DNA from 2 places in the Kitasatospora cinereorecta genome. Region 2 is predicted to be linked to the other one. Evidence: riboswitches for the same ligand, from Rfam matches in the RefSeq annotation. Region 2 holds a riboswitch; the other holds the start of a gene.
The links. Region 2 has a riboswitch for glycine ahead of gcvP (aminomethyl-transferring glycine dehydrogenase). Riboswitches for the same ligand answer to the same signal wherever they lie in the genome.
Positions count from the first base shown of each region.

Region 1: it holds a riboswitch for glycine, as region 2 does, so the genes downstream of both, gcvT (glycine cleavage system aminomethyltransferase GcvT) here and gcvP (aminomethyl-transferring glycine dehydrogenase) in region 2, are expected to answer to the same signal.

Region 1 covers NZ_JBHSJP010000001.1:5,123,718-5,138,515, reverse strand. Annotated here, with positions in the region: partial or broken gene ACFPN0_RS23815 (hypothetical protein) at 1-153, shown strand, start outside; gene ACFPN0_RS23810 (thioesterase family protein) at 312-1,178, opposite strand; gene ACFPN0_RS23805 (trimeric intracellular cation channel family protein) at 1,230-1,901, opposite strand; gene ACFPN0_RS23800 (oligopeptide/dipeptide ABC transporter ATP-binding protein) at 1,948-3,261, opposite strand; gene ACFPN0_RS23795 (ABC transporter ATP-binding protein) at 3,258-4,250, opposite strand; gene ACFPN0_RS23790 (ABC transporter permease) at 4,257-5,219, opposite strand; gene ACFPN0_RS23785 (ABC transporter permease) at 5,221-6,225, opposite strand; gene ACFPN0_RS23780 (ABC transporter substrate-binding protein) at 6,311-7,978, opposite strand; gene ACFPN0_RS23775 (enhanced serine sensitivity protein SseB C-terminal domain-containing protein) at 8,164-8,955, opposite strand; gene ACFPN0_RS23770 (enhanced serine sensitivity protein SseB) at 9,099-9,866, opposite strand; gene ACFPN0_RS23765 (AAA family ATPase) at 10,008-10,682, opposite strand; glycine riboswitch at 10,893-10,990, shown strand; gene gcvT (glycine cleavage system aminomethyltransferase GcvT) at 11,167-12,288, shown strand; gene gcvH (glycine cleavage system protein GcvH) at 12,379-12,756, shown strand; gene glyA (serine hydroxymethyltransferase) at 12,775-14,034, shown strand; gene ACFPN0_RS23745 (L-serine ammonia-lyase) at 14,189-14,798, shown strand, end outside.
Region 2 covers NZ_JBHSJP010000001.1:994,496-1,009,293, forward strand. Annotated here, with positions in the region: gene ACFPN0_RS04530 (Clp protease N-terminal domain-containing protein) at 1-5, opposite strand, end outside; gene ACFPN0_RS04535 (CPBP family intramembrane glutamic endopeptidase) at 318-1,097, opposite strand; gene ACFPN0_RS04540 (glutamate-cysteine ligase family protein) at 1,248-2,753, opposite strand; gene ACFPN0_RS04545 (hypothetical protein) at 3,246-3,851, shown strand; gene ACFPN0_RS04550 (DUF5999 family protein) at 4,142-4,348, shown strand; gene gcvP (aminomethyl-transferring glycine dehydrogenase) at 4,411-7,296, opposite strand; glycine riboswitch at 7,492-7,587, opposite strand; gene ACFPN0_RS04560 (PRC-barrel domain-containing protein) at 7,714-8,085, shown strand; gene ACFPN0_RS04565 (DNA polymerase IV) at 8,007-9,485, opposite strand; gene ACFPN0_RS04570 (MerR family transcriptional regulator) at 9,551-10,168, opposite strand; gene ACFPN0_RS04575 (bifunctional nuclease family protein) at 10,337-10,810, opposite strand; gene ftsR (transcriptional regulator FtsR) at 10,864-11,607, opposite strand; gene ACFPN0_RS04585 (FHA domain-containing protein) at 11,648-12,577, opposite strand; gene ACFPN0_RS04590 (DUF881 domain-containing protein) at 12,639-13,463, opposite strand; gene ACFPN0_RS04595 (small basic family protein) at 13,469-13,801, opposite strand; gene ACFPN0_RS04600 (DUF881 domain-containing protein) at 13,798-14,718, opposite strand.

The sequences.
Region 1 (14,798 bases), 4.1 Mb from region 2:
GCTCGCCCCCTCCCCCCGCCGCTGATCGAGTCCCTGGTCGTGGGCCCGGTCGTCGGTGTCGCCCGGCGCCGGCTGTCCGGCATCGAGGACGTCGACCTCGACGAGGCCGCGCGCGTCCTGCCGGAGCGGATCTGGCGGTCCGTCAGCGCGTAGGGCGCGCCGCACACCTCGGTGTCACCCGTCGCCGGCGTACGGCCCGGTGACCGCCGCCGGTGCGGTGAGCGGGCGCCGCGCCCCCGGGCACTTCCGGCTCCGGGCCGCGGGACCGCCTCGTCGGCCCCGGTGACGGGCGGGGAGCGGGCCCGCCCGTCTCAGCCGCGCGGTGCGCGGGCGAGCTGGCGGGACTGGGCCACCAGACGGCCGGCACTGTCCCAGACGTCCGCGTCCTCCTCCAGGAAACCGCCCGCGAGGTTGCGGGTGGTGATGGAGACGCGCAGCGGTCCGGGGGCGGGGCGGCAGCGGATGTGGGTGGTGAGCTCGATCGTGGGCGTCCAGCCCTTCAGCCCCAGCTCGAACGAGGTGGGCGGCAGTGCGTCGACGGTGAGGAGCAGCGAGAGCGGGTCCGCGTCGCGACCGTCCGCGAGTCCGAACCAGCCGCGCATCTCCCCCTTGCCGGACGGTGCGCCGATGGCCCAGCCGATCGTCGCCGGGTCGAGCCTGATGTCGAGCCGCTCGGTGATGGCGGAGCTGCCGGGGATGGGCGCCGGACCGTCGGCCGGGCCGAGGCAGTGCTCCCGCGGCGGGATGGCGGGCGGCTCGGCGGACGTACGGACGTCGTCGGTCAGGCCGTCCAGTTCGCCGTAGGTGGCGAGCACCCGGATGCGCTCGACCTCGGAGCCGTCCTGCGCGTACTGGAAGAGCGAGGCCTCTCCGGTCGAGAGCGTGCGCCCGGTGCGGACGACCTGGGTACGGATCACTGCGGGCCCCGGAACGGAGGCGGTCAGGTAGTGCGCGGAGACCGAGAAGGGGTCGGAGTGCGGCAGCGCCTCACCGAGCGCCCGGCCGAGCATGGCCAGGAGATAGCCGCCGTTGACGGCGTGGATGATCGTCCAGCCCGCGGAGAGCTCTGCGTCGTAGACGCCCTCTTCGCGAAGGGTGACGGCGGTGTCCCGGTCGAACTCGCTGTCGCCGATGGTCGCCTGCGTGGTGCGCTGCGCCTGCGCTGCTGCCTGTGCCATGGGATGCACCGTACACCGATCGTATTACTAAGCGGTAGCTTTATGTTGCGGTCAGATGACGGCCGGGGTTTCCTCGGCCGTGGCCGAGCGCCGGTTGTAGGCGCGCGGGGCCCGCCAGTGGAATCGCATCGCCAGCAGCCGCAGCACGAACGCGGTGATCACCGCCGCGCCGCTGGTATAGGCGTTGAGGGCGTCGAAACGGATGCAGAGCACCACCATGGCCGCACCCACGATCGCGGGAACCGCGTACAGGTCGCGGTCCCAGCGCAGCAGCGAGGGCACCTCGTTGGCCAGTACGTCGCGGAGCACACCGCCCCCGACCGCGGTGGCCAGCCCCAGAGCGGCGGAGGCGGTGAGACCGAGCCCGTAGTCGTACGCCTTGACCGTGCCGGAGACGCAGAAGAGCCCCAGCCCGGCCGCGTCGAACACGTTGACGCCGACCTGGATCCGTTCGACGTGCGGATGCAGGAAGAACACCAGACCGGCGGCGAGCAGCGGGGTCAGGAAGTAGCCGAGGTCCGTGAAGGCCGCCGGGGGCAGGGCGCCGATGATCACGTCACGGAAGATCCCTCCGCCCAGCGCTGTCACCTCGGCGAGCACCGCGATGCCGAAGACATCGAAGTTCTTGCGTACGGCGAGCAGGGCGCCCGAGATCGCGAAGACGAAGATCCCGATGATGTCGAGCGCATGCTGGACGGAGGGAGTGAAGAGTTCGTTGAGCACCGGACAGTTCTACAACGTCCGGTGCCCACGATGTCGCCATGAACCGTCAGGCGGAACCGGTCTTCCCTTCGGCACCGGTCCCGGCCGCGTCCGACGCCCCGGCCGGAGCGTCGGACGTGCCGGCCGCCTCACCGTCGGGCCCTGCCGTTTCCACGGACTTGTCCGCGACCGGCTCCTCGGCGGCCGGCCCGGCAGCGACCGGCTCACCGGCGGAGGCCTTCTGTGCGGGCAACTCCGCCGCGGGCACCTTCTCGCCGACCGGCTCCTCGACGGGTGCGTCCGCCGGCCTGTCCGCAGCCTTGTCCAGGGTGTCCGGCGTCCTGTCCGTCCCCACGACCGCCTCGATCCCCGTGGCGCGGGTCAGGCCGATCGTCCCGTCCTCGATCTCGGCCGCGAAGTGGCAGGCCACCTTGTGACCGTCACCCAGGTCCGTCAGGACCGGGCGTTCGAGTGCGCACCTGTCCTGCACCCACGGGCAGCGGGTGTGGAACCGGCAGCCGGCCGGCGGATTGGCCGGCGAGGGCAGGTCGCCCTGGAGCAGGATCCGCTCCCGCCGGTCCTCGACCTCCGGATCGGGCACCGGCACCGCGGACATGAGTGCCCGGGTGTAGGGGTGCTTCGGCCCGGCGTACAGCGCGTCGCTGGGCGCCTCCTCCACCAGCGAGCCCAGGTACATGACCCCGATGACGTCGGAGATGTGCCGGACGACGGCGAGGTCGTGGGCGATGACGAGATACGTGAGCCCGAGGGACTCCTGCAGCTCCTCCAGCAGGTTGATGACCTGCGCCTGGATCGACACGTCGAGGGCCGACACCGGCTCGTCGCAGATGATCACGTCCGGTTCGAGCACCAGGGCACGGGCGATGCCGATGCGCTGGCGCTGGCCGCCGGAGAACTCGTGCGGGTAGCGGGACAGCGAGTTCGCGGGCAGGCCGACCTTGGCGAGGATCGACTTGATCTTCTCCCGGCGGTCCGCACGGTCGGTGCCGATCCCGTGGGCCGCCATGCCCTCGGAGAGGATCGACTCGATGTTCTGCCGCGGGTTGAGGCTGCCGAGCGGGTCCTGGAAGACCATCTGGAGCCGGCGGCGGAACTTGCGCATCTCCTCGTCCGGCAGCTTGGCCAGGTCGGTGCCGTCGAAGACGACCTCACCGGAGGTGATGTCCACGAGCCGCAGCACGGCCCGGCCCAGCGTCGTCTTGCCGCAGCCCGACTCGCCCACCAGCCCGTACGTCTGTCCGGCCTCGACGCTCAGCGAGATGCCGTCCACGGCGTACACGTGGCCGACCGTACGGTCGAAGAAGACACCCTTCTTGACGGGGAAGTGGACCTTCACATCGTCGAGTTCGAGCAGGCTCATGCCGAAACCTCCGCCTTGGGCAGGACCGGGTTGACACAGCGCACCTGGTGTCCGGCCGTGCGTGGTTCGGTCAGTTCGGGAGTGCCCGTGAGGCACTCCATCGTGTAGAAATCGCAGCGGGGCGCGAAGGCGCAGCCGTCGGCCCAGGCGATCTTGTCGTTGATCGACCCGCGGATCGGGCGGAGCGGTTCCCCGCGCGGTGCGTCCAGCCGCGGGATGGACCCGAGCAGTCCGTGCGCGTACGGGTGCGTGGGCGCGGCGAACAGCTCACGCCGGTCCGCGGACTCCACCGCCCGTCCCGCGTACAGCACGTTGACCTCGTCGCAGATGCCGGCGACGACCCCGAGGTCGTGGGTGATCATCAGCAGGGCGGTGCCCTCCTGGTCGACCAGTTCCTTGAGGAGTTCCAGGATCTGGGCCTGGATGGTCACGTCGAGCGCGGTGGTCGGCTCGTCGGCGATGAGCAGCCGGGGTGCGCAGGCCACCGCCATGGCGATGAGCGCACGCTGCCGCATACCGCCGGACAGCTGGTGCGGGTACTCCTTCAGCCGCCGGCGCGGGTCCGGGATGCCGACCCGGTCCAGCAGGTCGGCGGCCTCCTTGCGGGCGGCCTCCCCCTTCAGGCCGCGGTGGCGCTGAAGGATCTCCGTCACCTGGATGCCGATGGGGATCACCGGGTTCAGCGAGGACAGCGGATCCTGGAAGATCATCGCGAGCTGGCTGCCGCGCATGTCGCGGAGCTTGCGCCGGCTGATCGTGAGCAGGTCCTGGCCGTCGAACTCCACACGTCCGCCGACCTTCACCCCCTTGTCGGGCAGCAGGCCCATCAGGGCGAGCGAGGTCACGGACTTGCCGCAGCCCGACTCGCCCACCAGGCCGACGACCTGGCCCTGGTCCACGGTGAAGGAGACGCCGTCCACCGCGACGGAGTCCTTGCGGCCGCGTCCGCCGAAGGTGACGCTGAGTTGGTCAACATTGAGCAGTGCCATGGGAGATCAGCCTCGCAGCTTCGGGTCGAGGGCTTCGCGCATGGCCTCGCCGAGCAGGGTGAAGCCCAGTGCGGTGATGATGATCCCGACGGCCGGGTAGGCGGCCATCATCGGCTCGTTGTCGAAGAACCGCTGCGCCTGGGAGAGCATGACGCCCCATTCCGGGATCGCCGGGTCCGGGTTTCCGAGACCGAGGTAGGACAGGGCCGCGGCTTCGATGATCGCGGTGGCGAGGCTGAGCGTCGCCTGGACGATCACCGGGCTGAGCGAGTTGGGCAGGATCTGCGTGAGCACGATCCGCTTCTTCCGGATGCCGAGCGCCTTGGCCGCCAGTACGTAGTCCGCGCCGCCCTGGGCGAGCATCGAGCCACGCAGCAGACGGGCGAAGACGGGGATCTGGACGACACCGACGGCGATCATCACGGTGGTCAGGGACTGGCCCATGACCGCCGCGACGGAGACCGCGAGCAGCAGCGAGGGCAGCGACAGCATGAGGTCGGTGATGCGCATGATCACGGTGTCGATCCGCTGACCGACCTTGCCACCGAGGGTCGCGGCGGCTCCGGAGAGGACACCGACGACGGCGCCGACGATCAGGCCGATGAGCATCGAGACCACACCCACGAGCAGGGTCTGGCGTGCCCCGACGAGCATGCGGGAGAAGAGGTCGCGGCCCAGGTGGTCGAGGCCGAACCAGTTCTCGCCGCGCATGCCGACGAACTTGCCCTGGTTGGTGAAGACTTCGCCGCGCCAGGTCTGGGCGGTGGGGCTGTACGGGGCGACCCACGGCCCCACGATCGCCATCACCACGAACGCGCCGATGACGACGGCGCCGATGATGGCCATCTTGCTGCTGCGGAGCCGCCGCAGTGCCTCGCGCCACAGGCTCGCACCGGAGGTCGACTCGGTCTGCTGGGTCAGCTCGGCGAGCCGGTCGATCTTGTCGGCCCTCTTGGTCAATGTCGTCACGTCAGTGCACCCGCACTCTCGGGTCGATGATGCTGTATGCGAGGTCGACCAGCAGGTTGATGAGGACGTACACCATCGCGATGAAGAGGATGAACCCGACCAGCACCGGGTAGTCGCGGGCATCGATCGAGGTACGGATGAAGGAGCCGATGCCGCCGAACGAGAAGACCGACTCGGTGAGCACCGCGCCCGAGAGCAGGCTGCCGGTCAGCAGACCGACCGCGGTGACCACGGGAAGCAGCGCGTTGCGCAGCACGTGACGGCCGCGTACGACCCGCTTCTCCAGGCCCTTGGACTCGGCGGTGCGGATGTAGTCCTCGCCGAGGACCTCCAGGACGCTGGCCCTGGTCATCCGCACGATCACGGCGAGCGGGATGGACGCGAGGGCGATCGCGGGCAGCACCAGGTGCATGATCGCGTCCCAGGTCGCGTCGAGCTCGCCGGTCAACAGGCCGTCCAGGGTGGCGAATCCGGTGACGTCGGTCGCGTCGAGACCGGTGGAGAGCCTGCCGTAGCTCGGGAAGATGCCCAGTTCGACCGCGAAGATGCCCTTGAGCATCAGCGCGAGGAAGAACACGGGGATACAGATGCCGATCAGCGATCCCGACACCGAGGCCACGTCGAGCCAGCCGCCGCGGTGGCGGGCGGCGAGGTAGCCGAGCGGGATACCGACCAGGATCGCGATGATGATCGCGGCGACGCTGAGTTCCACGGTGGCCGGGAAGCGCAGGACGAATTCGTCCCACACCGGCTGACCGGTCTGGGTGGAGGTGCCGAGGTCCAGTTCGAAGATGCGCTTGAGGAAGCGCCAGTACTGGACGTAGACGGGCTCGTCGAGTCCCAGCGCCCGGTTGATGCGCGTCACTTCGGCTTCGGTCGCCCGCTCGCCCAGGATCGCTGAGGCGGGTCCGCCGGGCAGTCGGTTCAGCCACAGGAAGAGCAGAACCGACAGGCCGAGCAGGGTGGGTATGAGCTGTAGCAGTCTTCGTACGACGAGTCGCAGCACCCCGCGTGCCCCTTTCTTACGTGTCGAAAAGTGGGCCCGCCCGGCCACCGGGAAGCTGTGGCCGGGCGAACCCACTGATGTGCGGTTACTTGAAGGAGACCTCGGCGAAGTTCTCCTGCGTCAGCGGGGAGACCTTCGGCGGGTTGACGTTCTTGGCGAACGCGATGGCGGGCGGCGACGACGAGATCGGGAGACCCGGCAGGTACTCCATGATGGTCTCGTTGGCCTTCTTGTAGGCCTCGACGCGGGCGGCCGGGTCGGTCTCCTTCGACGCGGCGTTCACCGAGTCGAAGACCTTGGCGTCCTTGAAGCCCCACTGCTTGTCGGCGCCGGCGAACCAGGTGCCGATGAAGTTGTAGCCGTCGTTGAAGTCACCGGTCCAGCCCAGCATGTGCAGGGCGCAGGAGCCGGCCTCGGTGGCGTCCAGGTAGTCCGGGGCCCACTTCATGGCCTTCGGGACGACCGTGATGCCGGCCTTCTCGAGGTCGGCCTTCATCAGCTCGAACATGTCCTGCGGGGCAGGCATGTAGGGGCGGGTGACCTCGGTCGGGTAGCAGAACTCGACCGAGAGCTTGCTCTCGCCGGCGTCCTTGAGGAGCTGCTTCGCCTTGGCGGTGTCGAAGGCGTACTGCTTCACCTGGTCCGAGTAACCGGCGACCGTGTCGGGCATGAACTGCGTGGCGACCTTGCCGCCCTCGGGCAGCTGGGTCTTGACGATGTTCTCGCGGTCGATGGCGTGCGCGATGGCCTGGCGGACCTCGGGCTTCTTCAGCGCCTTGTTCTTCGACTGGGTCATGCCCACGTAGAACAGGTTGAAGACGTCACGGGTCGGGACCTCGTAGCCCTCGCCCTCGAGCGTCTTGATGTCGGCGGGTGCGACCAGGTCGTATCCGTCGATGTCACCGGCCTGCAGCGCCTGACGGCGGCCCTCTTCGGTGTCGATCGTGCGGAAGACCAGGTTCTTCACCTTGGCCTTGGCGCCCCAGTAGTCGTCGAAGCGCTCGAGGCTGACTTCCTTGTTGCTCTTGTTCCACTTGGTGATCTTGTACGGGCCGGTACCGGCGACCGTGCCGGCTTCCTGGCTGTACTTGGGGTACGTGATCGCGTCGCCCTTGGCGGTCGCGTCCTGCTTCTCGTACTCCTTGAGGGCCTTCGGCGAGTGGATCGCCAGGGCCTGCAGGGAGAAGCCGCCGGGCAGGTTCGCCGAGGGCTCCTTGACCTCGATGACCGCCGTCTCGGCGTCCTTCGCGGTGCAGGACTTGTAGTTCGCCTTGGGCGCCTCGGCGTCCTCGTTCTTCGCGAAGCCGCCCATGATGGACTGCCAGTAGTACGAGACCGCGCTGGACTGGTACGTGCCCGCCCAGTTGAACCAGTGGTCGTAGTTCGCGCAGACCGCTTCGGCGTTGAACGCCTCACCGTCGTGGAACTTCACGTTCTTGCGGAGGTTGAACGTCCACACCGTGCCGGCGTCGTTGCTCTCCCAGGTCTCGGCCAGTCCGCCGACGAGCTTGCTGCCGCCGGACTCGTGCTCGAGGAGGGCTTCGAACGCCTGACGCGTGACCCGGAAGGTCTCACCGTCGCTGGCGAGCGCCGGGTCGAGGGACCCGGGGTCGCCCGCACCGGCGAAGACGAAGGTGTCCTTCGCCCCGTCCTTGGCATCGTTGTCCCGCTCACTGGAGCAGCCCGTGGCGATCAGACCGACAGCCACAGCCGCCGTGATCGCCCGAACGGTTCGGGACTTGTTTATTCGCATGGTGGGTCCACCCCAGGTCAGCAGTGTGTGGAGAGGTATTGATTCGCCCGAACACTACATTCGCGAAGCAGTACGGAGAACAGTCCGCATAGCGGTGATACCTACCTGAGACCCGGACACTCAACAAACCGGACAGATACGGGACATCCTGCCCGCAGGTGTTAACCGGTTCGACATCAGGCGGTTCAGAGGAGCGGTGACGGCGGGTAGCCGTACCCGGGAGCGGCGGCGGGCGGCGGGCCCGCCTGGGCGTGCGCCTCCCGGTCGTAGAACGGACGGGAGTTGACGCGCAGCCACATCGCGACCGGGTCGTACTCGTCGGACATCGAGACGGTGGAGACCGGCAGCCCGTCGGGGACCACGCCGATCGACTGCCGCATCATCGCGCGGACCGAGTCGACGGACGGCCGGCCCGTGTCGTAGAGGTCCAGTCCGATCGCGAGGTACGGGGCGCCGAGCGCGGGCTGCACCCAGGCGCGGCGCAGCGCGCGGACGGCGGGGGTGCGGTGGGCGTTGTGCGACAGCAGGGCGTAGAACTGCGGGAGCTCGATGGCGGGTTCGGTCAGGCGCAGCGGGCCGGCCGGCATCCGGTCGAGGCCCGTCGCGATGCGGCGCAGGTCCAGCCAGGGGATGCCGACGCCGCCGCCGGGGGCGTGCGGGTTGAGCCAGATGCCCCAGCGGTCGGGGAAGAGGGCGCGGGCGACGTCGCGGCCGGTGATCAGCTCGTGGGCCCTGTTCCAGCCGCTGGCCGAGAGCTCCTGGGCGGAGGTCACACACGGGGCGTAGCCGAGGCCGCCCACCTCCATGTTGCCGTACTGGGCATCGGGTGAGCCCGCCGTGCCGTGCCAGAGCAGCATCCAGATCCGACCGTCGGACAGTGCCTGCAACAGCGCCTCGTACGTGTCGAGACGCCCGGGGGCCACCTGCCGCAGCATGTGCTCGACCTGCCCGGCCGCCGCGGTGCCTGACGCACTCACCCTGGGTCCCGCCCCTCATCGATCCGCTGTCCGCTGCCTCGCGGTGCCGTTCCGCCGCTCCCGGGCACAACGGGGCGGCCCCGCCATCAAACCAGCTTATGTGCCGCCCCTGACACCGGCTCGACGCCAGGGGCGGCCTGTGCTCAGTACCCCTCGCGCCGGTAGAACGGCCTCACCTTGTCCAGCATCCAGTCGCCCACGGGGTCCTGCGTCACGTCGAGCAGGACGAGATTGACCGGCCAGGGCGCCTGGACCCGGCCCAGGGCACGGCCCAGCGCGTCCATCGGGGCACCCTGTCCGGCGCCGTCCCAGGCGGTGCATTCGACGCCGACGAAGAGGACCGGGTCGCCGCCCTCGATGCTGGCCAGCGCCCGGCGGGCGGTGCTCACCACGCCGGCGTCCTGGAATTCGGCGGCCACCGCGGAGAGGAAGTCGACGGGGTCCTGCTTCCAGTCCGGCTCGTACAGCCGCACCCGGCCGCCGCCGGGCCCGTCCAGCGGGGTGCGTCCGGCCCTGCAGAGCTCGGCCACCGCCGGCGGCGGGACGGGCACGCCGACCGCCCCGCCCGGGTTGACCGCGATGCCCAGCTGGGGCGGGAGTCCGCGGGCGAACTCCCGGGCGGGCGCGACGGCGAAGGACATGTGGGATCCGACGCAGTGCAGGAACTGCGCCTCGGAACTGAACACGGGGACGTACGCGCCGCCGTCGATGTCGACCGTCGGCAGGTCCAGGTCGGGGCTGTCGGGTCCGCCGCCGTTCGGAAGGGGAACCCAGACCTGACTGCGGCCGAGCACCTCGACCAGCCTGCTGCCGGCCCCTGGCACGCCGAGCGAGGCGCTGAGCACTTCTTCGAGCTCGTTGGCCGGCCATCCGTGCTGCGGATGGACGTGGGCCTGGGCCGGAATGTCCACGGTGTCTGTGTCCCCTTCTCGCCATGCTGTGCGGCAGAAACCATAGACGAGCCGCGCGCGGACGGCGGCGGCACGGACGACGGCGCGGGCCGGCGCCGCCGTACCGTCCAGATTCCGGACAGCCGGACGGCGATTCCCGGCCTATGCGTCCGCAAACGAGATGCGGGTGATCGCCGAGGCGGCTTCACGGTCGAGGAGCACCGCGGAGGCGCAGCCGGGCGGCAGCAGACCGTTCTCGGTGTCGCGCAGCAGGCGCCCGACCGCGCGCCTGTGCCGGGCGAACGCGTAGCCCGACACCCCGCGGCCGCGCTCCCGCTGGCCCGCCCTGGCCACCTGCGGGGTGACGTCGAGCAGGACGAGGTGCAGGGTGGCGGCACGGCGCAGCGCCTCCCGCGCCAGCCACCGCCGCACCCAGGCCTGCGTACCGCAGTCGTGCACGACGACGGATCCGCCCGAGCGCAGCGCCCGCCACAGCCCGATGTAGTGCGCGGCGCGCACCAGCGGCCGGTACAGGGCGTACGGGAGTAAGCCGGGCAGCGAGCCCGCCCAGCGGTCCCTGGTGTCCTGGGAGTCGATCGCGTGCTCCCGGACCGCACGCCGGATCAGCGTCGACTTCCCGCTGCCGGGCAGTCCGGAAACCACCACCACATCGCCCGCCCCGAAGTCCAGGCTGCGCGGGCCGCGCCCGCCCCGGCCCCGTAGATCACGCACCACCGGCGCGTGCGCGCCCGGAAGCTCCCCGGCGGGTGCCCCCTGCTGTGCGGGCATCGCACCGCGCGCTGCTCCCGTGGTCGTCGCGTAGCGCTGCAACGTCATCGCCCTCCCCCTGCCGAGTGACCCACACCTGACCTGTCCACGAAGTGTAAAGAAAAGGTAATACGGCACAACCCGTTCCTGACGTACGGGTCGCGCCGGGCGTGCCGCCGTGCCGGTGCCTTCCGGCCGCGGGACGGCCGTACGGATCCGGACACCCCACTCTCCCGCAATGCGTGCGATGATGACCCCGCCAACTCCATACCGGCCGTTTGAATCCGCGCGGGAGAGTCCCGGTCACTGTGTGCGCCGGGCGCCGAAGGAGCAAGTTCCTCCCTTGAATCTCTCAGGCCCCGTACCGCGCGGATGAGGCAGATCTGAAAAGCGGGCCGCTCTGCGGCTCCACCCAAGGTGCAAGCCGACCCGGAGGGGCTGACCCGTTCAGACCCCCTCCAAGACCCTTTCGGGGGGTCCCGGCGAACCTCTCAGGTTCCGATGACAGATGGGGAGGGATCGTCCCCTGTCGTCATGCCCTGGAGCCGTATCCATGAGCACTGCCCCCGCCTCCCGTCTCACCGCCCTCGACGCGCTGCATCGCTCGCTGGGCGCGACCATGACCGATTTCGCCGGCTGGGACATGCCCCTGCGCTACGCCAGCGAGCGCGACGAGCACAACGCCGTCCGCACCCGGGCCGGTCTCTTCGACCTGTCGCACATGGGCGAGATCACCGTGACCGGACCGCAGGCCGCGGCCTTCCTGAACCACGCGCTGGTCGGCAACATCGCCACCGTCGGCCCGGGACGGGCCCGCTACACGATGATCGTCGCCGAGGACGGCGGGATCCTGGACGACCTGATCGTCTACCGCCTGGGTGACGCCGAGTACATGGTCGTCGCCAACGCGGGCAACGCGCAGCTCGTCCTGGACACACTGACCGAGCGCGCCGGCGCCTTCGAGGCCGAGGTGCGCGACGACCGCGACGCCTACGCGCTGCTCGCCGTCCAGGGCCCCGAGTCCCCCGCCATCCTGAAGTCCGTCACGGACGCCGACCTGGACGGGCTGAAGTACTACGCGGGCCTGCCGGGCACGGTCGCGGGCGTCCCGGCGCTCATCGCCCGTACCGGCTACACCGGGGAGGACGGCTTCGAGCTCTTCGTCGCCCCCGAGCACGCCGAGCGGCTGTGGAAGGCGCTCACCGAGGCGGGCGCCCCGCACGGCCTGATCCCGTGCGGCCTCTCCTGCCGCGACACGCTGCGCCTGGAGGCGGGCATGCCGCTGTACGGGCACGAGCTGACCACGGCGCTGACCCCGTTCGACGCCGGGCTCGGCCGGGTCGTGAAGTTCGAGAAGGAGGGCGACTTCGTCGGCCGCGAGGCACTGGCGGCGGCTGCCGCGCGTGCCGAGACCGCTCCCCCGCGCAAGCTGGTCGGTCTGGTCGCCGAGGGCCGCAGGGTCCCGCGCGCCGGGTTCTCGGTCGTCGCCGGGGGGCGGGTCGTCGGCGAGGTCACCTCCGGCGCCCCCTCGCCCACCCTGGGCAGGCCGATCGCCATGGCGTACGTGGACGCGGCGTACGCCGCGCCCGGCACCGGAGGCGTCGCCGTCGACATCCGGGGCGCGCACGAGCCGTACGAGGTCGTCGCGCTGCCCTTCTACAGGCGCGAGAAGTAGTCCCGCTCGCCCGGGACGTGACGTAGTCCCGTCTCACCACGCAAGACCACCGTTCATCAGCACTCCCCCGCGTACAGGAGAATTCAGACCATGAGCAACCCCCAGCAGCTGCGGTACAGCAAGGAGCACGAGTGGCTGTCGGCCCTCGAGGACGGCGTGGCCACGGTCGGTATCACCGAGTTCGCGGCCAACGCGCTCGGTGACGTCGTCTACGCACAGCTCCCGGAGGCCGGTGACACGGTGACCGCGGGCGAGACCTGCGGCGAGCTGGAGTCGACCAAGTCGGTCAGCGACCTGTACTCGCCGGTGACCGGCGAGGTGACCGCGGCGAACCAGGACGTCGTGGACGACCCGTCGCTGGTGAACTCCGCTCCCTTCGAGGGCGGCTGGCTGTTCAAGGTGCGCGTCGCGGAGGAGCCGAAGGACCTTCTCTCCGCGGACGAGTACACCGAGTTCTCCGGTAACTGAGACCCAAGGGACCACCTGATGTCGCTTCTCAACTCCTCCCTCCACGAGCTGGACCCGGACGTCGCCGCCGCCGTCGACGCCGAGCTCCACCGTCAGCAGTCCACCCTCGAGATGATCGCCTCGGAGAACTTCGCTCCGGTCGCGGTCATGGAGGCGCAGGGCTCCGTCCTCACCAACAAGTACGCCGAGGGCTACCCTGGCCGCCGCTACTACGGCGGCTGTGAGCACGTCGACGTGGTCGAGCAGATCGCCATCGACCGCATCAAGGCGCTCTTCGGCGCCGAGGCCGCGAACGTCCAGCCGCACTCCGGTGCGCAGGCGAACGCCGCCGCGATGTTCGCGCTGCTGAAGCCGGGCGACACGATCATGGGCCTGAGCCTCGCCCACGGCGGTCACCTGACCCATGGCATGAAGATCAACTTCTCCGGCAAGCTCTACAACGTGGTCCCGTACCACGTCGACGACACCGGTGTCGTGGACATGGCCGAGGTCGAGCGCCTCGCCAAGGAGTCCAAGCCGAAGCTGATCGTGGCCGGCTGGTCCGCGTACCCGCGTCAGCTCGACTTCGCCGCGTTCCGCCGCATCGCGGACGAGGTCGGCGCGTACCTGATGGTCGACATGGCGCACTTCGCCGGCCTGGTCGCCGCTGGTCTGCACCCCAACCCGGTGCCGCACGCCCATGTCGTCACGACCACCACGCACAAGACCCTCGGCGGTCCGCGCGGCGGCGTCATCCTGTCGACGCAGGAGCTCGCCAAGAAGATCAACTCCGCCGTCTTCCCCGGTCAGCAGGGTGGCCCGCTGGAGCACGTGATCGCCGCCAAGGCGGTCTCCTTCAAGGTGGCGGCGACCGAGGAGTTCAAGGAGCGCCAGCAGCGCACCCTGGACGGCGCCCGCATCCTCGCCGAGCGGCTGGTCCAGCCGGACGTGACCGAGGTGGGCGTCTCCGTCCTGTCCGGCGGTACGGACGTCCACCTGGTCCTCGTCGACCTGCGCAACTCCGAGCTGGACGGCCAGCAGGCCGAGGACCGGCTCCACGAGCTGGGCATCACGGTCAACCGGAACGCCGTCCCGAACGACCCGCGGCCCCCGATGGTCACCTCCGGTCTGCGGATCGGTACGCCGGCCCTGGCCACCCGTGGCTTCCAGGCCGAGGACTTCACCGAGGTCGCGGAGATCATCGCCTCCGCGCTCAAGCCGGCCTACGACGCCGACGGCCTCAAGGCCCGCGTGACCGCGCTCGCCGGGAAGTTCCCGCTGTACCCCGGCCTCACGTAGGTCACCCGCAGTTTGCACGCCGGGTGGGGGCACCGCGCACACTGAAGAGTGAGCACGGTGCCCCCACCCTTGTCCCCGCGCTCTTCGAGCCCACCGGCCCGTCCCGCACCACATGGCAGACAACGGCGTCTACCAACCCCTTAGGAGTACTCCCGTGGCCATCTCGGTCTTCGACCTCTTCTCGGTCGGCATCGGCCCGTCCAGCTCCCACACCGTCGGCCCGATGCGCGCGGCCCGCATGTTCGCCCGCCGCCTCAAGAACGAGGGCCTGCTGGCCCACACCGCGTCGATACGGGCCGAGCTGTACGGCTCGCTCGGCGCGACCGGCCACGGCCACGGAACCCCCAAGGCCGTCCTGCTCGGTCTGGAGGGCGAGTCGCCCCGCACCGTCGACGTCGAGGGCGCCGATGCCCGGGCCGAGGAGATCCGCTCCACGGGGCGCATCAACCTCCTCGGCATGCACGAGATCCCGTTCGACGCCGACGAACAGCTGGTCCTGCACCGCCGCAAGGCGCTGCCGTACCACGCCAACGGGATGACGGTCCTCGCGTACGACCACGAGGGCGCCCCGCTCCTGGAGAAGACGTACTACTCGGTCGGCGGCGGCTTCGTCGTCGACGAGGACGCGGTGGCCGGCGAGAACCCCATCGTCCCGGACGACACCGTCCTCAGGCACCCCTTCCGCACCGGCGACGAGCTCCTCCGGCTCGCCCGGGAGACGGGCCTGTCCATCTCCTCCCTGATGCTGGAGAACGAGAAGGCCT
Region 2 (14,798 bases):
TGCACGATTCCTACCCCATCACCCCCGGAGGGCGAGAACATCCCCGGCACGACCCATCCGGACCTACCACCGTGGACGGGCATGTCCGGGTGGTTCCTCATCCCTGGGGATGAGATCTGGCCACCCTGGACGGCGCGGAGGCCCTGCGGACCGGCCGCAAGGTGCCGATCGGCCGCCGTTCGGACCGCACGCCTCAGTGATCGCCGGCGAGGATCGGGTACAGCTCCTTCTGCGGAATCACGAGGATCGCGCCGCGGCCAGGTGCCCGGGATGACCATCCGCCGCAAACACACCCACCGGGTAGGAGCGGGCGTCCGTCACGGCGTGGGCAGCCAGTCCACCTTGCCCGCGAGCAGCGCGTATCCGACGAAGGCCCCCATGTCGAGCAGGGCGTGCGCGACGACCAGCGGCCCGACGCGCCCCCATCGCCGGTACAGCAGAACGAAGACGACGCCCATGACCACGTTCCCGATGAAGCCGCCGATTCCCTGGTACAGGTGATACGAGCCGCGCAGCACCGAGCTCGCCGCCAGAGCCGCCATCGGCGTCCACCCCAGCTGCCCCAGCCGGCGCAGCAGGTAGCCGACGACGATCACTTCCTCCACGACGGAGTTCTGCACCGCGGAGAGGATCAGCACCGGAAACTTCCACCACACCTCGGGCAGCGACTCCGGGACCACCGTCAGGTTGAATCCGCCGGCCCTCGCCACCAGGTAGAACGCCAGCCCGGCACTGCCGATCCCCGCAGCGACCAACGTGCCGCGGCCCAGGTCCGGCCAGGGCTTCGTACGGTCGAAGCCGAGGGTCCGCAGGCCGGCCCCTTCCCGGATCAGCAGATGGGCCACCAGCGCGACCGGCACCAGAGCGGAAGCGATGCCGAACAGCTGCCACGAGAGGTCCAGCCACGGCCGTCCGGGGGCGTAGGAACCGTTCAGCGTCGCGGCCTGGTCCTTCAGACCCCCTGGCTTCGTCAGCGATCCGACGAAGCTGATCAGGGCGGACACCCCGCTGGCCCCGAGCGAGACGGCCAGCACCAGCAGCGTCTCCGACCGCAGGGTCCGCCGTGACACCTCCTCGTGAGCAATGGATCCAGCCACGCGCCCCGCCTCCACCCGTACACCTGCCCTCAGCCGTGCGTCAGTGCGTCCTAGCTTGCCCGACGGCAAGGGCGCGGAGGGACACCGGGCGGCCGCCTCCGAGCGACGGCGCGGGTACGGGCGGCTGCCGGCGAGGGCCGCCCGTCCTCCTCAGGGGGCGGGGAAGCCGACCGGCCAGGTGTGCACCGGCTCGCCCGACTGCATCAGTTCGCCGTAGCGCCGGGTGGTGGCCGCCAGCGCCCCGTCCCGTTCGAGGCCTGCCTCCAGTGCCCGGTGATACGTGTCGACCTGCCAGGAGGCCCCGTTCACGCGGCGGCGGCAGCGCTCCTCGATCACTCCCAGATAGAGGTCGCGGTCCGCGGGCTCGATGTTCCAGGCGTCGAGCCCGGCTGCGGCCAGCGGCAGCAGTTCGTCCCGCACCAGCTTGACGGCGGGCACCTTCGTCACACCTCCCGAGCGCCCGGGGCGCGGCCACAGCAGCTCGGCGTCGATCCCGTGGCGGCAAGCGGTGTCGAAGTTCTCGGCGGCGGCCTCGAAGGGCAGCTTGGTCCACACCGGCCGTGACTCGTCGGCCAGCGCGCGCACCAGCCCGTAGTAGAAGGCAGCGTTGGCGATCACGTCGACGACCGTGGGCCCGGCGGGCAGGACCCTGTTCTCCACCCGCAGATGGGGAACACCGTCGGCCAGCCCGTACACCGGCCGGTTCCACCGGTAGACCGTGCCGTTGTGCAGGACGAGTTCGGCCAGGGTCGGTACACCGCCCTCGTCCAGCACCCGCAGCGGTTCCTCGTCGTCGCAGATCGGCAGCAGGGGCGGGAAGTAACGCAGATTCTCCTCGAAGAGCTCGTACGCGGAGCCGATCCAGCGCTCCCCGAACCATGTCCTGGGCCGAACCCCCTGATTCCTGAGCTCGGGCGGCCGTACGTCCGTGGCCTGCTGGAACAGCGGCGGCCGCGACTCCCGCCACAGCTCCTTGCCGAACAGGAAGGGGGCGTTGGCCCCGAGGGCGATCTGGACGGGGGCGATGGCCTGGGCGGCGTTCCACACGTCGGCGAAGCGGGCGGGTGTCACCTGCAGGTGCAACTGGACCGAGGTGCAGGCCGATTCGGGAGCGATGGAGGAGGAGGAACAGACAAGTCGTTCGACGCCCTCGATATCGAGGACGAAATCCTCGCCGCGGGCCGCCGCCATTTGGTCGTTGAGCAGTGTGTACCGGTCCACGTCCGACAGGTTCGCCGAGACCACGTCATCGCGGCCGAGTGTCGGCAGGATGCCGATCATCACGATCCCGGCGTCCACCTCCGCGGCCTTCCGGTGCGCATAGGCGAGCCCGGTGCGGAGCTCTTCGGCGAGCTGATCGAAAACCCTGCCGCTCAGCCGGTGCGGCAGAATGTTTACTTCCAGATTGAACATCCCTAGTTCGGTCTGGAAATCCCGGCTGGCGATGCGCTGGAGCACCTCCGCATTGCGCATCCGCGGCATGCCGTCCGGACCCGCGAGATTCAGCTCGATCTCCAGCCCCATGAGATTCCTGGGCCGATCGAACCTCTGCTCCGACAGGAGCCTCTCCAGCCCTTCCAGGCACTGGGTGAGCTTCTTGCGGTACACCTGCCGACCGGACAGATCAAAGCTGTCCGCCACGACCTTCTCGCCCATCGAAGGGTCCCCTCCTCGGGTGGGCGGCCCGCGGCACAGGCCGCTCGCATCACGATCGATAATGCCCCGACGAGGTGATCTATAACGCCCCCACGACCATCGGGCACCCAGTAGTCTGTTGGCGGAAGCCGGAGGCACATTCCGTCGGCATGCAGCATATGGAGTTCGTGCCGCCGGGAGCGCATGGAAACACCGATGCGTTTCAGCCTACCGCCGTCACGTGAAAATTCCTGGCCGCAGGCTTCCCAGGCGGGGTCGAAGTAGCAGAAATCCCGCAATTCAGAGGCTTAAATCCATCTTGTGGACAATACGTGGAACGGCTAGCCGAAACATCGTGTGAACATTTGTCGTATAAACTCTGCGAACGCGGCAGAGAGTTGACGCACCGGCCGGTCCGCCCGGTCGCCGGCCGTCCTCTGGCCCCGCACGCCGACAGCGCCGTCTGCACCCGCCCACGCATCACCGTGTCTCCGAAGTGAGAGGCGACCCACTATGCCGCTGCATGTTTCTCCGGCCCCAGCGCCCGCACTGCGCAGCGTTCTCGCAGCACTCGGTTCTCCCACCGCCGTCCGCGAGGCCCATACACCCGCTCTCCGGTCCGTCCAGGGATCGCTGAGCCCCGAGCTTCCCCTCCCCGTCCATGTGCTGGACCGGATCGCGCCGAGCGGGACAGCACCCTCCACCCGCCTCGCCGGCTGGCGCTTCCTGATCCGCAGCGGTGAACGCGCCGTCGCCGCCGCGGACACCGTGCTCACCGCCGACGGCTGGACCTTCTCGCACTTCTTCGAGGGTCCCTACCTCGCCTCGACCGAACTCGCCGTGCGACAGGCCGAGTCGGCGGCAGCGCACTACCAGCCGCGTCTGCTGTCCATCCCGGAGCTCTACATGCTCACCCTGTGGCTGCACGACGACACCGAGGCCGATGCCGCGGGCGGGACACTCGCTCCGACCGATGTGCTGGTGCCCCTGGCGCCCGCGCCTCCCGGGATCACAGCCCAGCGCCCGCACCGGGTCGCCGATCTGCTTCCGGTCATGACTCTGCGTGTCACCCCGGCTCCGCTTCCGGAGCTCCCCGGCCTCCTCGGGTCACCGGCCTGATCCTCCGGCCTCACGCGCCCCCGTCGTCTCCACGGCGGGGGCGCGTCCGCCCGCCCGTCCGGACTAGCCCGGTCAGGTCACCCCGAACCACCCGGAGGGACAGTCCAGTTGTGTTGGACCGTCCGGCCGGGTGACGCGTCCGGGAAGGAGAAGAGGAGCTGTGGCGAAATGCCTGCGGAATGACGCCCGTAGGGCAACACTGGGACCGGACCGATCTGATACGGGGGCGGGCCATGAACACATCGTCACGCCGCAGGACACTCGACTCGACGCAGCGAAAGAACCCATCCATGTGCCAGCACCAGCCACCCTGCCCGACCGCAGACTCCGCCGACCGGGAAGCCGCACGCCTGACGGCACACCACCCGGAACAGGGCTGGAGCCTGCTGTGCAACGGCGTCCTGCTCTTCGAGGACACCGGTGAGCTGCTCCCGGACGGGCAGATCATCGCCCCGCACCGGACCCTGAGGAACGGCCAGGTGATGAAAGCCGCCTGACCACGGCGGAAAAGACACAGGGGCCGGCCGGAGAAGTCTCCGCACCGGCCCCGACGCGTGTCCTACTGGTCGTACTCGTCCAGCGGCGGGCAGGAACAGACCAGATTGCGGTCGCCGAACGCCCCGTCGATCCGGCGCACCGGCGGCCAGTACTTGTCCGACGGCGAGACGCCGGCCGGGAAGACCGCCACCTCGCGGCTGTAGGCGTGCGTCCACTCGCCACCCAGAGCGGCCGCGGTGTGCGGCGCGTTGCGCAGCGGGTTGTCGTCCGCGGTCCAGGTGCCGGAAGCGACCTTCTCGATCTCACCGCGAATGGCGATCATCGTGTCGCAGAACCGGTCGAGCTCGGCGAGGTCCTCGCTCTCGGTCGGCTCGATCATCAGCGTCCCGGCCACCGGGAACGACATCGTCGGCGAGTGGAAGCCGTAGTCGATCAGCCGCTTGGCGATGTCATCGATGCTGACACCGGTCGCCTTCGAGATGGGGCGCAGATCCACGATGCACTCGTGCGCCACCAGACCGGCCGGGCCGTTGTACAGGATCGGGAAGTGCGGCTCCAGACGCTTGGCGATGTAGTTGGCCGCGAGCACGGCGACCTGCGTCGCACGCTTCAGGCCCTCGCCGCCCATCAGCCGTACGTACGCCCAGGAGATGGGCAGGATGCCGGCCGAACCCCAGGGGGCGGCCGAGATCGGACCGACGCCGGTCTCCGGGCCCGCCGCGGGCTGGAGCGGGTGGTTCGGGAGGTACGGCGCCAGGTGCGCGCGCACGCCGACCGGACCGACACCCGGACCACCGCCGCCGTGCGGGATGCAGAAGGTCTTGTGCAGGTTCAGGTGGGAGACGTCCCCGCCGAACTTGCCGGGCTTGGCCAGGCCGACCAGCGCGTTGAGGTTGGCTCCGTCCACGTACACCTGGCCGCCCGCGTCGTGCACCTCACCGCAGATGGCGGCGACGTGCTCCTCGAAGACGCCGTGCGTGGAGGGGTAGGTGATCATCAGGACGGCGAGCTCGTCGCGGTGCTTCTCGATCTTGGCGCGGAGGTCCTCGATGTCGACCTCGCCGTCGTCGGCGGTGTTCACCACGACGACCTTCATGCCCGCCATCACGGCGCTCGCGGCGTTGGTGCCGTGCGCGGAGGACGGGATGAGGCAGACGGTCCGCTGCTCCTCGCCGTTGGCCCGGTGGTAGGCGCGCACGGCCAGGAGACCGGCGAATTCGCCCTGCGAGCCGGCGTTGGGCTGGAGGGAGACGGCGTCGTAGCCGGTGACCTCGGCGAGACGCTCCTCCAGCTCACGGATGAGGGTGAGGAAGCCCTGGGCCTGCTCGGCCGGCGCGAAGGGGTGCAGCGCACCGAATTCGGGCCAGGTGATCGACTCCATCTCGGCGGTCGCGTTGAGCTTCATCGTGCACGAGCCGAGCGGGATCATGCCGCGGTCCAGCGCGTAGTCACGGTCGGCGAGCTTGCGCAGGTAGCGCAGCATCGCCGTCTCGGAACGGTGCTGGTGGAAGACCGGGTGGGTGAGGAAGGAGTCGGCGCGCAGCAGGTTCCCGGGCAGCGCGTCGGCTGCCTCGGCGTCGAGGGCCTCGATGTCGCCGGCGGCACCGAAGGCCGCCCAGACGGCGGCGATCTGCGCACGGGTGGTGGTCTCGTCACAGGCGACGGAGACCCGGTCGGCGTCGACGAGCCGCAGATTGACCCCTCGCTCACGGGCCCCGGCGACGACGCCCGCCGCCGCGCCCGGGACGCGGACGGTCAGCGTGTCGAAGTACGCGCCGTGCACGACGTCGGCACCGGCGGCCCGCAGCCCCTCGGCGAGGATCGTGGCGAACCGGTGCGTACGCCGCGCGATCGTCCGCAGGCCCTCGGGGCCGTGGTAGACCGCGTACATCCCGGCCATGACGGCGAGCAGCACCTGCGCGGTGCAGATGTTGCTGGTGGCCTTCTCGCGACGGATGTGCTGCTCGCGGGTCTGCAGGGCCAGGCGGTAGGCCTTGTTGCCGTCCACGTCGACGGAGACGCCGACGAGGCGGCCGGGCAGGCTGCGGGCGAACTTCTCGCGCACGGCCATGAACCCCGCGTGCGGTCCGCCGAAGCCCATCGGGACGCCGAAGCGCTGCGTGGTGCCGACGGCGATGTCCGCGCCCAGCTCGCCGGGCGAGGTCAGCAGGGTCAGGGCCAGCAGGTCGGCGGCGACGGTGACGATCGCCCCGAGCTCGTGGGCCTGCTCGATGACGGGCTTGATGTCGCGCACGGCTCCGGAGGCGCCCGGGTACTGCAGCAGCACGCCGAAGACGCCCCGCTCGGCGACGTCCGCCGGGATTCCGTCGGAGAGGTCCGTGACGACCACCTCGACGCCGGTCGGCTCGGCGCGGGTCTCGATCACCGCGACGGTCTGCGGGAGGGTGTCGGCGTCGACCAGGAAGACGCCGTCCTTGACCTTGCCGACACGTCGGGCCAGGGCCATGGCCTCGGCGGCCGCCGTGCCCTCGTCGAGGAGCGAGGCCCCGGAGGTCGGCAGGCCGGTGAGGTCGGCCACCATCGTCTGGAAGTTCAGCAGGGCTTCGAGCCGCCCCTGGGAGATCTCAGGCTGGTACGGCGTGTACGCGGTGTACCAGGCCGGGTTCTCCATGACGTTGCGCAGGATCACCGGCGGGGTGAAGGTGCCGTAGTAGCCGAGCCCGATCATCGGGGCGAGCACCTGGTTGCGGTCGGCGAGACGTCGCAGCTCGGCCAGGACCTCGGCCTCGGTACGGGCCGCAGGAAGGTTCAGCGCCTCGGCGCTCTTGATCACGTCGGGCACCGCTGCGGCGGTGAGCTCGTCGAGGGAGCCGTATCCGACCTGGGCGAGCATCTTCGCCTGGGCCTCGGCGTCGGGCCCGATGTGGCGCTGCTCGAACGGAATGCCCTGCTCCAGCTGGGAGAGCGGAGTGCGACGGGGGGTCATGATGGAGGCCTCCTGGTCTGTCACGACCTGCGAGGGGCACCACGGCGTGGCTGCCCGGACGGCCTCCCCATCTGTCATCTCGACCTGAGAGCTTCACCGGCACGGCCCGGAGGCGTACCGGCTTTCACCGTCGGTGAGGACGGGGGCCCTCGACGGCACGTGCCGTACGGGTCCCGCCCTGCTTTCCAGAGTGACCTCGTCCGCGCGGTACGGGGGCCTGAGAGATTCCGGGGAGGAGTTGCTCCTTCGGCGCCTCCGGATTTCTCCGGAGGGCTCTCCCGCGCGGGGTCGGCAGCCGTGTTCCAGACTACCAGCGGGCCGGAGCCGGCGTCTCGAGTGGCCGAAGCCCCGGATCTGGCCTTTCGTTGTGCCTGTGGAGCAGTTGCGACCACCCTGTTGCGACCAGTGGGAGGCACCGTGCAGACCGACATCGATCCGCGCAGCCTGATCGGCCGCAAGGCCTTCGACCGCAAGGGGGCCAAGATCGGAACGGTGGACGAGGTCTATCTCGACGACGCCACCGGCGTACCCGAGTGGGCAGCCGTCCGCACCGGGCTCTTCACCCGGGACGCGTTCGTCCCGCTGGAGCCCAGCGAATTCGTCGACGGCACTCTGGTGATCCCCTTCGACCGCGCCCTGATCAAGGACGCACCCGACTTCGGTGTCGGCCGTCACCTCTCCCCGGAGCAGGAGCTGCAGCTCTACCGCCACTACGGGCTGGACTCCGCCCCCCCGGGCGGGACCGGGCCGGACAGGGAGTTCGGCAGGCTGGCCGGCCACGAGGAGTAGTCCACCGGGTCCCGCACCAGCGGCAGCGGGTCGGCCGGGTGGAGTTCCGGATCTTCGATGCGGAAGGTGCGCACCCGGCCGGGCGGCATCCCGGGCTCCTCGAACCGCACGGTGACACGGCCGACCCCACTGCCCTGCACCCACCCATGGCCGTGGACGTCGTGGCGTACGTCGTGCCCGGCCTGCCAGCGCCGGGCGGACAGCTGTGCGGCGCTCTCGTGCGAGGCGTCCTCCCCCGCCGCGGCGTCCGGTTCGTCCGGCACCGCGGCGGCCCCGGACCCCGGCTCGTCCGCCGTCGCCCGCTGCGCGTCGGCTGACTGCCGTGCGTCGGCTGCCTGCGCGAAGAGATCCTCCTGTGTGAAGTCCGCGAGCCCGGTGACCCCCACCCCCAGCAGCCGCACGCCACCGGTGGTGTCGACGGCCTCCAGGAGCCGGGCCGCGGCCTCCCTGACGACGGTGGGGTCGTCCGTGGGGCCGCGCAGGGTCTCGGACCTGGTCAGCGTCGAGAAGTCGTAGCGGCGCACCTTGAGGACGACGGTCCGGCCGGACCGTCCCGCGCCCCGGAGCCGGTGGACGCACCGGTCCGCCAGACGCTCCACCTCCGTCCTGACGCGCACCCGGTCGTGCAGGTCCACATCGAAGGTGTCCTCGACCGACACGGACTTCGCGTCCCGCTCCGCGACGACGGGCCGGTCGTCGTACCCGAGCGCCATGCGGTACAGCCCGACGCCGTGCGCCTTGCCCAGGAGCCGTACGAGCTCCGCCTCGCCCGCCTCCGCGAGGTCCTGGACCACGGTCATGCCCGCCCGCCGGAGGTGGTCACCGGTGGCGGGTCCCACACCCGGGAGGGTCCGTACGGGCATGGGGGCCAGGAGCTCACGCTCGGTGCCCGGCTCGATCAGCAGCAGCCCGTTCGGCTTCGCCTCCTCGGAGGCGATCTTGGCGAGCATCTTGGAGCCCGCCAGACCGACGGAACCGCTGAGGCCGGTGACACCCCTGATGACCGTGCGCAGCTGCTCACCCACCATGCGGGCGGACATGGAGTCGTCGGCGACCCCACCCGCCTCCAGGTCGACGAAGGCCTCGTCCAGGCTGAGCGGCTCCACGAGCGGGGACAGGCGCCCGAGCAGCTCCATCACCTGGTCGCTCACCGCGCGGTAGAGCGAGAAGCGGGGCACCAGATAGGCCGCGTTGGGTGCCAGCCGTCTGGCCTGTGCCATCGGCATCGCCGAGTGGACACCGAGCCGCCGGGCCTCGTACGAGGCCGTGGCGACCACCCCGCGCATCCCCAGTCCGCCCACGACGACCGGTTTGCCGCGCAGGCTGGGCTTCGACGCCTGCTCAGCGGACGCGTAGAAGGCATCCATGTCCAGATGCAGGATGGTCGGTGCGGCTCTCACCTCACCGATGCTGCCCTACGCCACTGACAACGGGACTGCCCGGCACTCGCGCGGCCCCGGTGCTCTCAGCCCGCGCGGTTGCGCCGCCGGGCCAGCTCGTCGGCGGGGTTGTTGCCGATCAGCGTCTCGCCGGTGTCGACCCTCTCGCCGTGCAGCTGGGACAGCGCGGCGTCCACGTCCCGCCAGACGACGCCCACCGCGATCCCGAAGACTCCCTGGCCCCCCTGGAGTAGCTTCACGACCTCGTCGGGCGAGGAGCACTCGTAGACCGTCGCCCCGTCGCTCATGAGGGTCATCCGCTCGAGATCCGTGAACCCCCGGGCCCTCAGGTGCTGGACCGTGGTGCGGATGTTCTGCAGAGCGACGCCCGTGTCCAGGAAACGCTTGACGATCTTGAGGAGAACCACGTCCCGGAAACTGTAGAGACGCTGCGTCCCGGACCCGTGGGCCGGACGCACACTCGGCTCCACCAGGCCCGTACGCGCCCAGTAGTCGAGCTGCCGGTAAGTGATCCCGGCCGCTGCGCATGCTGTCGGCCCCCGATAGCCGATCTCACCTGCCACTGCCACACCGTCCGTTGCCATCATCACCGGCTGAGCCGGTTGCCTGATGGTGTGGTCGGCCGCACTGCCGTGCTGCTGGTACGGCCCACCCACAGCCGTACCGTCGCCGCTGCTTCTCACGCCGACCTCCGTCCTTGACCTGCCCACTCGAAGGTAGGCAGTCACCAGGGGTGCGTCAACGATCGCCACACTCGGCACGCCGAGTGATAATCACCCTGAGGGTGGTTTCCCGTGACCGAATTCGGGGAACGGCTTCTCGGATGCGCTGACAGAGGCCCTGCCGGACGGTCACTGACTGTTGGTACCGAAGTCCTCCGGCGAGATCTGGTCGAGGAACTCGCGGAACTTCTCCACCTCGTCCTCCTGCTCGTCCGGAATGGCGATTCCGGCGTCGTCCAGCACCCCGTCACTGCCGTAGATCGGCGTACCGGTGCGCAGGGCGAGCGCTATGGCGTCGGACGGCCGCGCGCTCACCTCGACCCCACTGGCGAAGACCAGCTCCGCGTAGAAGACCCCTTCCCGGAGGTCCGTGATACGGACCTCGGTAAGCTCCTGGCCGACGGCCTCGAGCACGTCCTTGAAGAGATCATGGGTCAGCGGCCTGGCCGGAGCCATGCCCTGCTGGGCGAAGGCGATCGCTGTCGCTTCCCCAGGGCCGATCCAGATAGGGAGGTACCGGTCGCCTCCCACTTCACGCAGGAGCACGATCGGTTGGTTGGAGGGCATTTCCACCCGGACACCCACAACGTCGAGCTCGTTCACACAGCAACCCTAGGACGTGCCCGCCATGTTTGGATAGTCGGGCTCCTCCGCGGTCAGCGGAAGCGAACCTTCAGAGCGGTCTGCACGAGCGCGGCATGGAGCCGGACGGACAGCTCCGCGAGCTCCCTCGCGGTGGCCTCCGCATGGGCCCTGGTCTGCGGATTCCGGTGCAGGCGCAAGGGTGCGACCACTTGCTCGACCAGCCCCGCCTCACGCTCGGCGGCCGCTTTCACCGCCCGCAGGTGCCGAGGTTCCAGACCGAATCGCCCCAGATCCGCCACAAGCCGCGCCACGGTGACCGTCTCGGCCTCGTAGCTGCCCTCGGGCGTGGGCACGATCAGCCCGTACGACTCCCATTCACCGAGCTGGTCCTCGGTGACCTCCGCCGCGGCAAGGAGCTCGGAGCGCCCGATACGGGCGGCGTTGGCCCGGCCCGGGTTCTGGTCCCAGCGGCCGTCCCCGAGCTCGCCCTGGCCGCTCCCGGGAGGCAGCGCGGCCTGCTCGCCGCGGGCCAGGGCGTCGAGGTGCTCACGAATGACCTTGAGCGGCAGGTAGTGGTCCCGCTGCATGCGCAGGACCTGAGCCAGTCGCTCGACGTCGGCGGAGCGGAACTTCCGGTATCCGGAAGGGGTCCGCTGCGGCTCGATGAGCCCCTCGGCCTCCAGGAAGCGGATCTTGGAGATGGTGACTTCGGGGAACTCGTCGCGCAGCTGCAGAAGCACCGTGCCGATGCTCATGCCTCGCCCGTCCGCGGCGGCGGTGCCGTGGCCGGCACCGCCTGTCGGTGTTCGCAGCATGGACCTTCCTAGGGTCCCCCCGGACGGAGCCCGGGGAGGGTCACACGCCCCGCTGGCTCGCGTAGAAGACCAGCCGGTACTTCCCAATCTGGACTTCGTCGCCGTTGGACAGCGCGACGGAATCGATGCGCTCACGGTTGACGTAGGTGCCGTTGAGGCTGCCGACGTCGCCCACGGTGAAACTACCGTCCGCGTTCCTGTGGAACTCCACGTGACGCCGCGACACGGTCACGTCGTCGAGGAAGATGTCGCTCTGCGGGTGACGGCCGGCCGTGGTCAGGTCGCCGTCCAGCAGGAAGCGGCTGCCCGAGTTCGGGCCGCGGCGCACCACCAGGAGCGCGGAACCCGCAGGCAGGGCGTCCACGGCGGCCTGGGCCTCCGGGGAGAGCGAGGGGGCGGCCGTCTGGCCGGTCACCTCGGCCTCGTACGCCTCGATGCCGGAGATCGAGATGGTCGAGGTCGTCTCCGAGGCACGCTCGGGCACTGCGCCACGCAGCGGCGCGCCGCAGTTGGAGCAGAAACGGCTGGCCTCGGCATTGCGATGCCCGCACCTCGTACAAACCGGCATGGACGAGCCCTCCGGGGCGGGGGGAAACCCTCCACCCGTACTTGAGGTCGATGATTCCCCGAAACCTATGCGTCCGGCACCACCAGGGTCAACAGACGACGCGCCGGACACACCGGCACCGTCACCCGCCGGACCCGGCACTTCATCGCGGAAGAGCGGGCGATCCGATCCCCGCTCCTCGGCGCCCTGCCCCTGACGCGGAGCACGATGACGGGCAGCACTGTTGCTGTCCTCGCGGGCACTCTTTCCGAACAACTTCGCAAACAACTTCACGGGCGTTTCCCCTTGACCGAAATAGACCCGCCCGTGGGGCAGGACGAACCCTGAATGAACACACCTGCCGACCCGGACATCCTCACAACGTCCGTATCCACTCGACAGTTTCCACCACGCGCCACCGATCTGATGCGCCGACCCCCCGCAACCTCGTCCCCGTGTCCTTCCGGCCCTGTCCACCGTGCCTTCACTGCGGTGACGACCGAGCGTAGTCAGGCTGCTCAGCCGGTCGCAAGGCATCCACGACGATGTCCTCGGCCCGCGCCACTTCCGCCGTGGCCTGCTCCTTCTCCAGGGTCTGCACCACTCCGCCGGGGATGTTCAGAGCCGGTTCGAGGTCCTGCGGCTTACCGATGACCTTGAACTCGTACGGGGTCCGGATCCTGCGCCCGTCGACCCTGAGGTCTCCCCCGTCGCCGGAGAAGTAGGTGTTGGCCACCACGCGCACCCCGTTGACCTCGATGGCCTCGGCACCGGCCGCACGCAGTTCCTGGATGGCGTCCAGGAGCATGTCCGCCTCGACGGCGCCCGTCGGGTCGCTGATGGTCAGGGTGATACCGGGCCCGTGGGCCGCGACCGTGCCCGCCAGGATGCCGAGCTGCCGTTCCTTCTCCAGGGTCTGCTTACGGGCCTCCTCCGCCTGGTCGGAGCTGTTCTCCAGTTCCGTGCGCTGGTCGTCCAGGCGCTGCTTCTCGTCCTCGAGGCGCTGGGTGCGGTTGTCGAGCTCGTCGAGGATGCGCACCAGGTCCTCCTGGCGGGCGCCGCGCAGTGCGCTGTTGTCGCTGTTCGACCTGACCTGGATGGCAAGCCCCAGTCCGAGGACGAACAGGAGCAGGGCCACGATGAGTTGGGCCCTGGTCACCCTGGGCGGCCAGAGGCCGGCGAGCAGCCGCCGGCGTCCGGAGAGCTCCTCGGGGGCGTCGGCCGGAGCCGGGCCCGGCGCGGGTCCGGGGGCCTCGGGAGGCAGCGCTCCGGCGCGGTGCGCGCCGTGCGGGTTCTGTTCGTTGGTCATCGGCCTCAAGCCCGGAAGACGTGCCGGCGGATGGCCGCGGCGTTGGAGAAGATACGGATGCCGAGGACGACCACCACACCCGTGGAGAGCTGGGCTCCGACGCCCAGTTTGTCGCCGAGGAAGACGATCAGCGCGGCCACCACGACGTTCGAGAGGAACGACACCACGAAGACCTTGTCCACGAAGATCCCGTCGAGCATGGCCCGCAGCCCGCCGAAGACGGCGTCGAGCGCGGCGACAACGGCGATCGGCAGGTAGGGCTCGACCACCGCCGGCACTTCGGGCCGGACCAACAGTCCGACCACGACTCCGACGACGAGGCCCAGTACGGCGATCACGATGTGCCCTTCCTTGTGTCTGCCGCACCACTGCCCGTGTCTGCGGCCTGAGGCTCTGCTGTACGTACGATCAGGCTCGGCGCGGCCGGCAGACGCACCTTCTCCTGTTCGGAGATGCTGGTGCGGATGTCGAAGCTCTCGTGCAGCGCCTGCAGGTACAGCCCGTCCGCACTGTCGCGGAACGCGTCGGCGAGCTTCTTCCCGTCCCCCACCGCGAGTACGGTGTAGGGCGGCACGAGCGGCCTGTTGTCGACCAGTATGGCGTCGCCCGCGGCGCGGATCGCCGAAAGTGCCGTCAGCCGCTGCCCGTTGATCGCGACAGCCTCGGCGCCGGACTGCCAGAGTCCGTTGACCACCCGCTGCATGTCGCGGTCCCGTACCCGCCCGGTGTCGGCGAAGCCGGTCGACTCGCGCGGCCCGCCGCCGCCCTGATCGGTGTCCTCGGCGTCGTCGACGACGAGCTTGATTCCGGGCCCTTCGACGGCAGTTGCACCGGACAGCAGCGCGACCAGACCGCCCTGGTCCCCGCCGTGTTCTTCGAGGGCCTTGCGCTGCCGCTCGCCGACGTCCTTGCGCAGTTCGTCGACGTCCGCCTGCAGCGCGTCGGCCGCGGTGGTCTCCGCGTTGACGCGATCGATGAGTTCCTCGCGCTCCTTGGCCACCACCGGAGCCGCGACACGGGCCTCGGCGGCACCGAGGGTGACCACGAGAGCGGCCAGCACCAGGCCTGCCGCGAGCCCCAGCTTCGACTTGAGCGTGCGGGGCATACCGGCGCTGCCGTCGGCCTCGCGGCGTGCCGAAGCCTCGGCGTAGCCCTCATCCAGGCTGTGCTCCATCACCGTGGTCAGCAGTGACATGGACGCGTCGGGACGGGGAGGCGGCGGTGCGCTGCTCCGATCGGGGGGCGGCTGCGACATGCCGCACATCGTCGCACGTCATGACGGCTGCCGCCGAATGGCCCCACCGGTGGCCCGGAAGCCGCGGCGTGCCGGCTTCC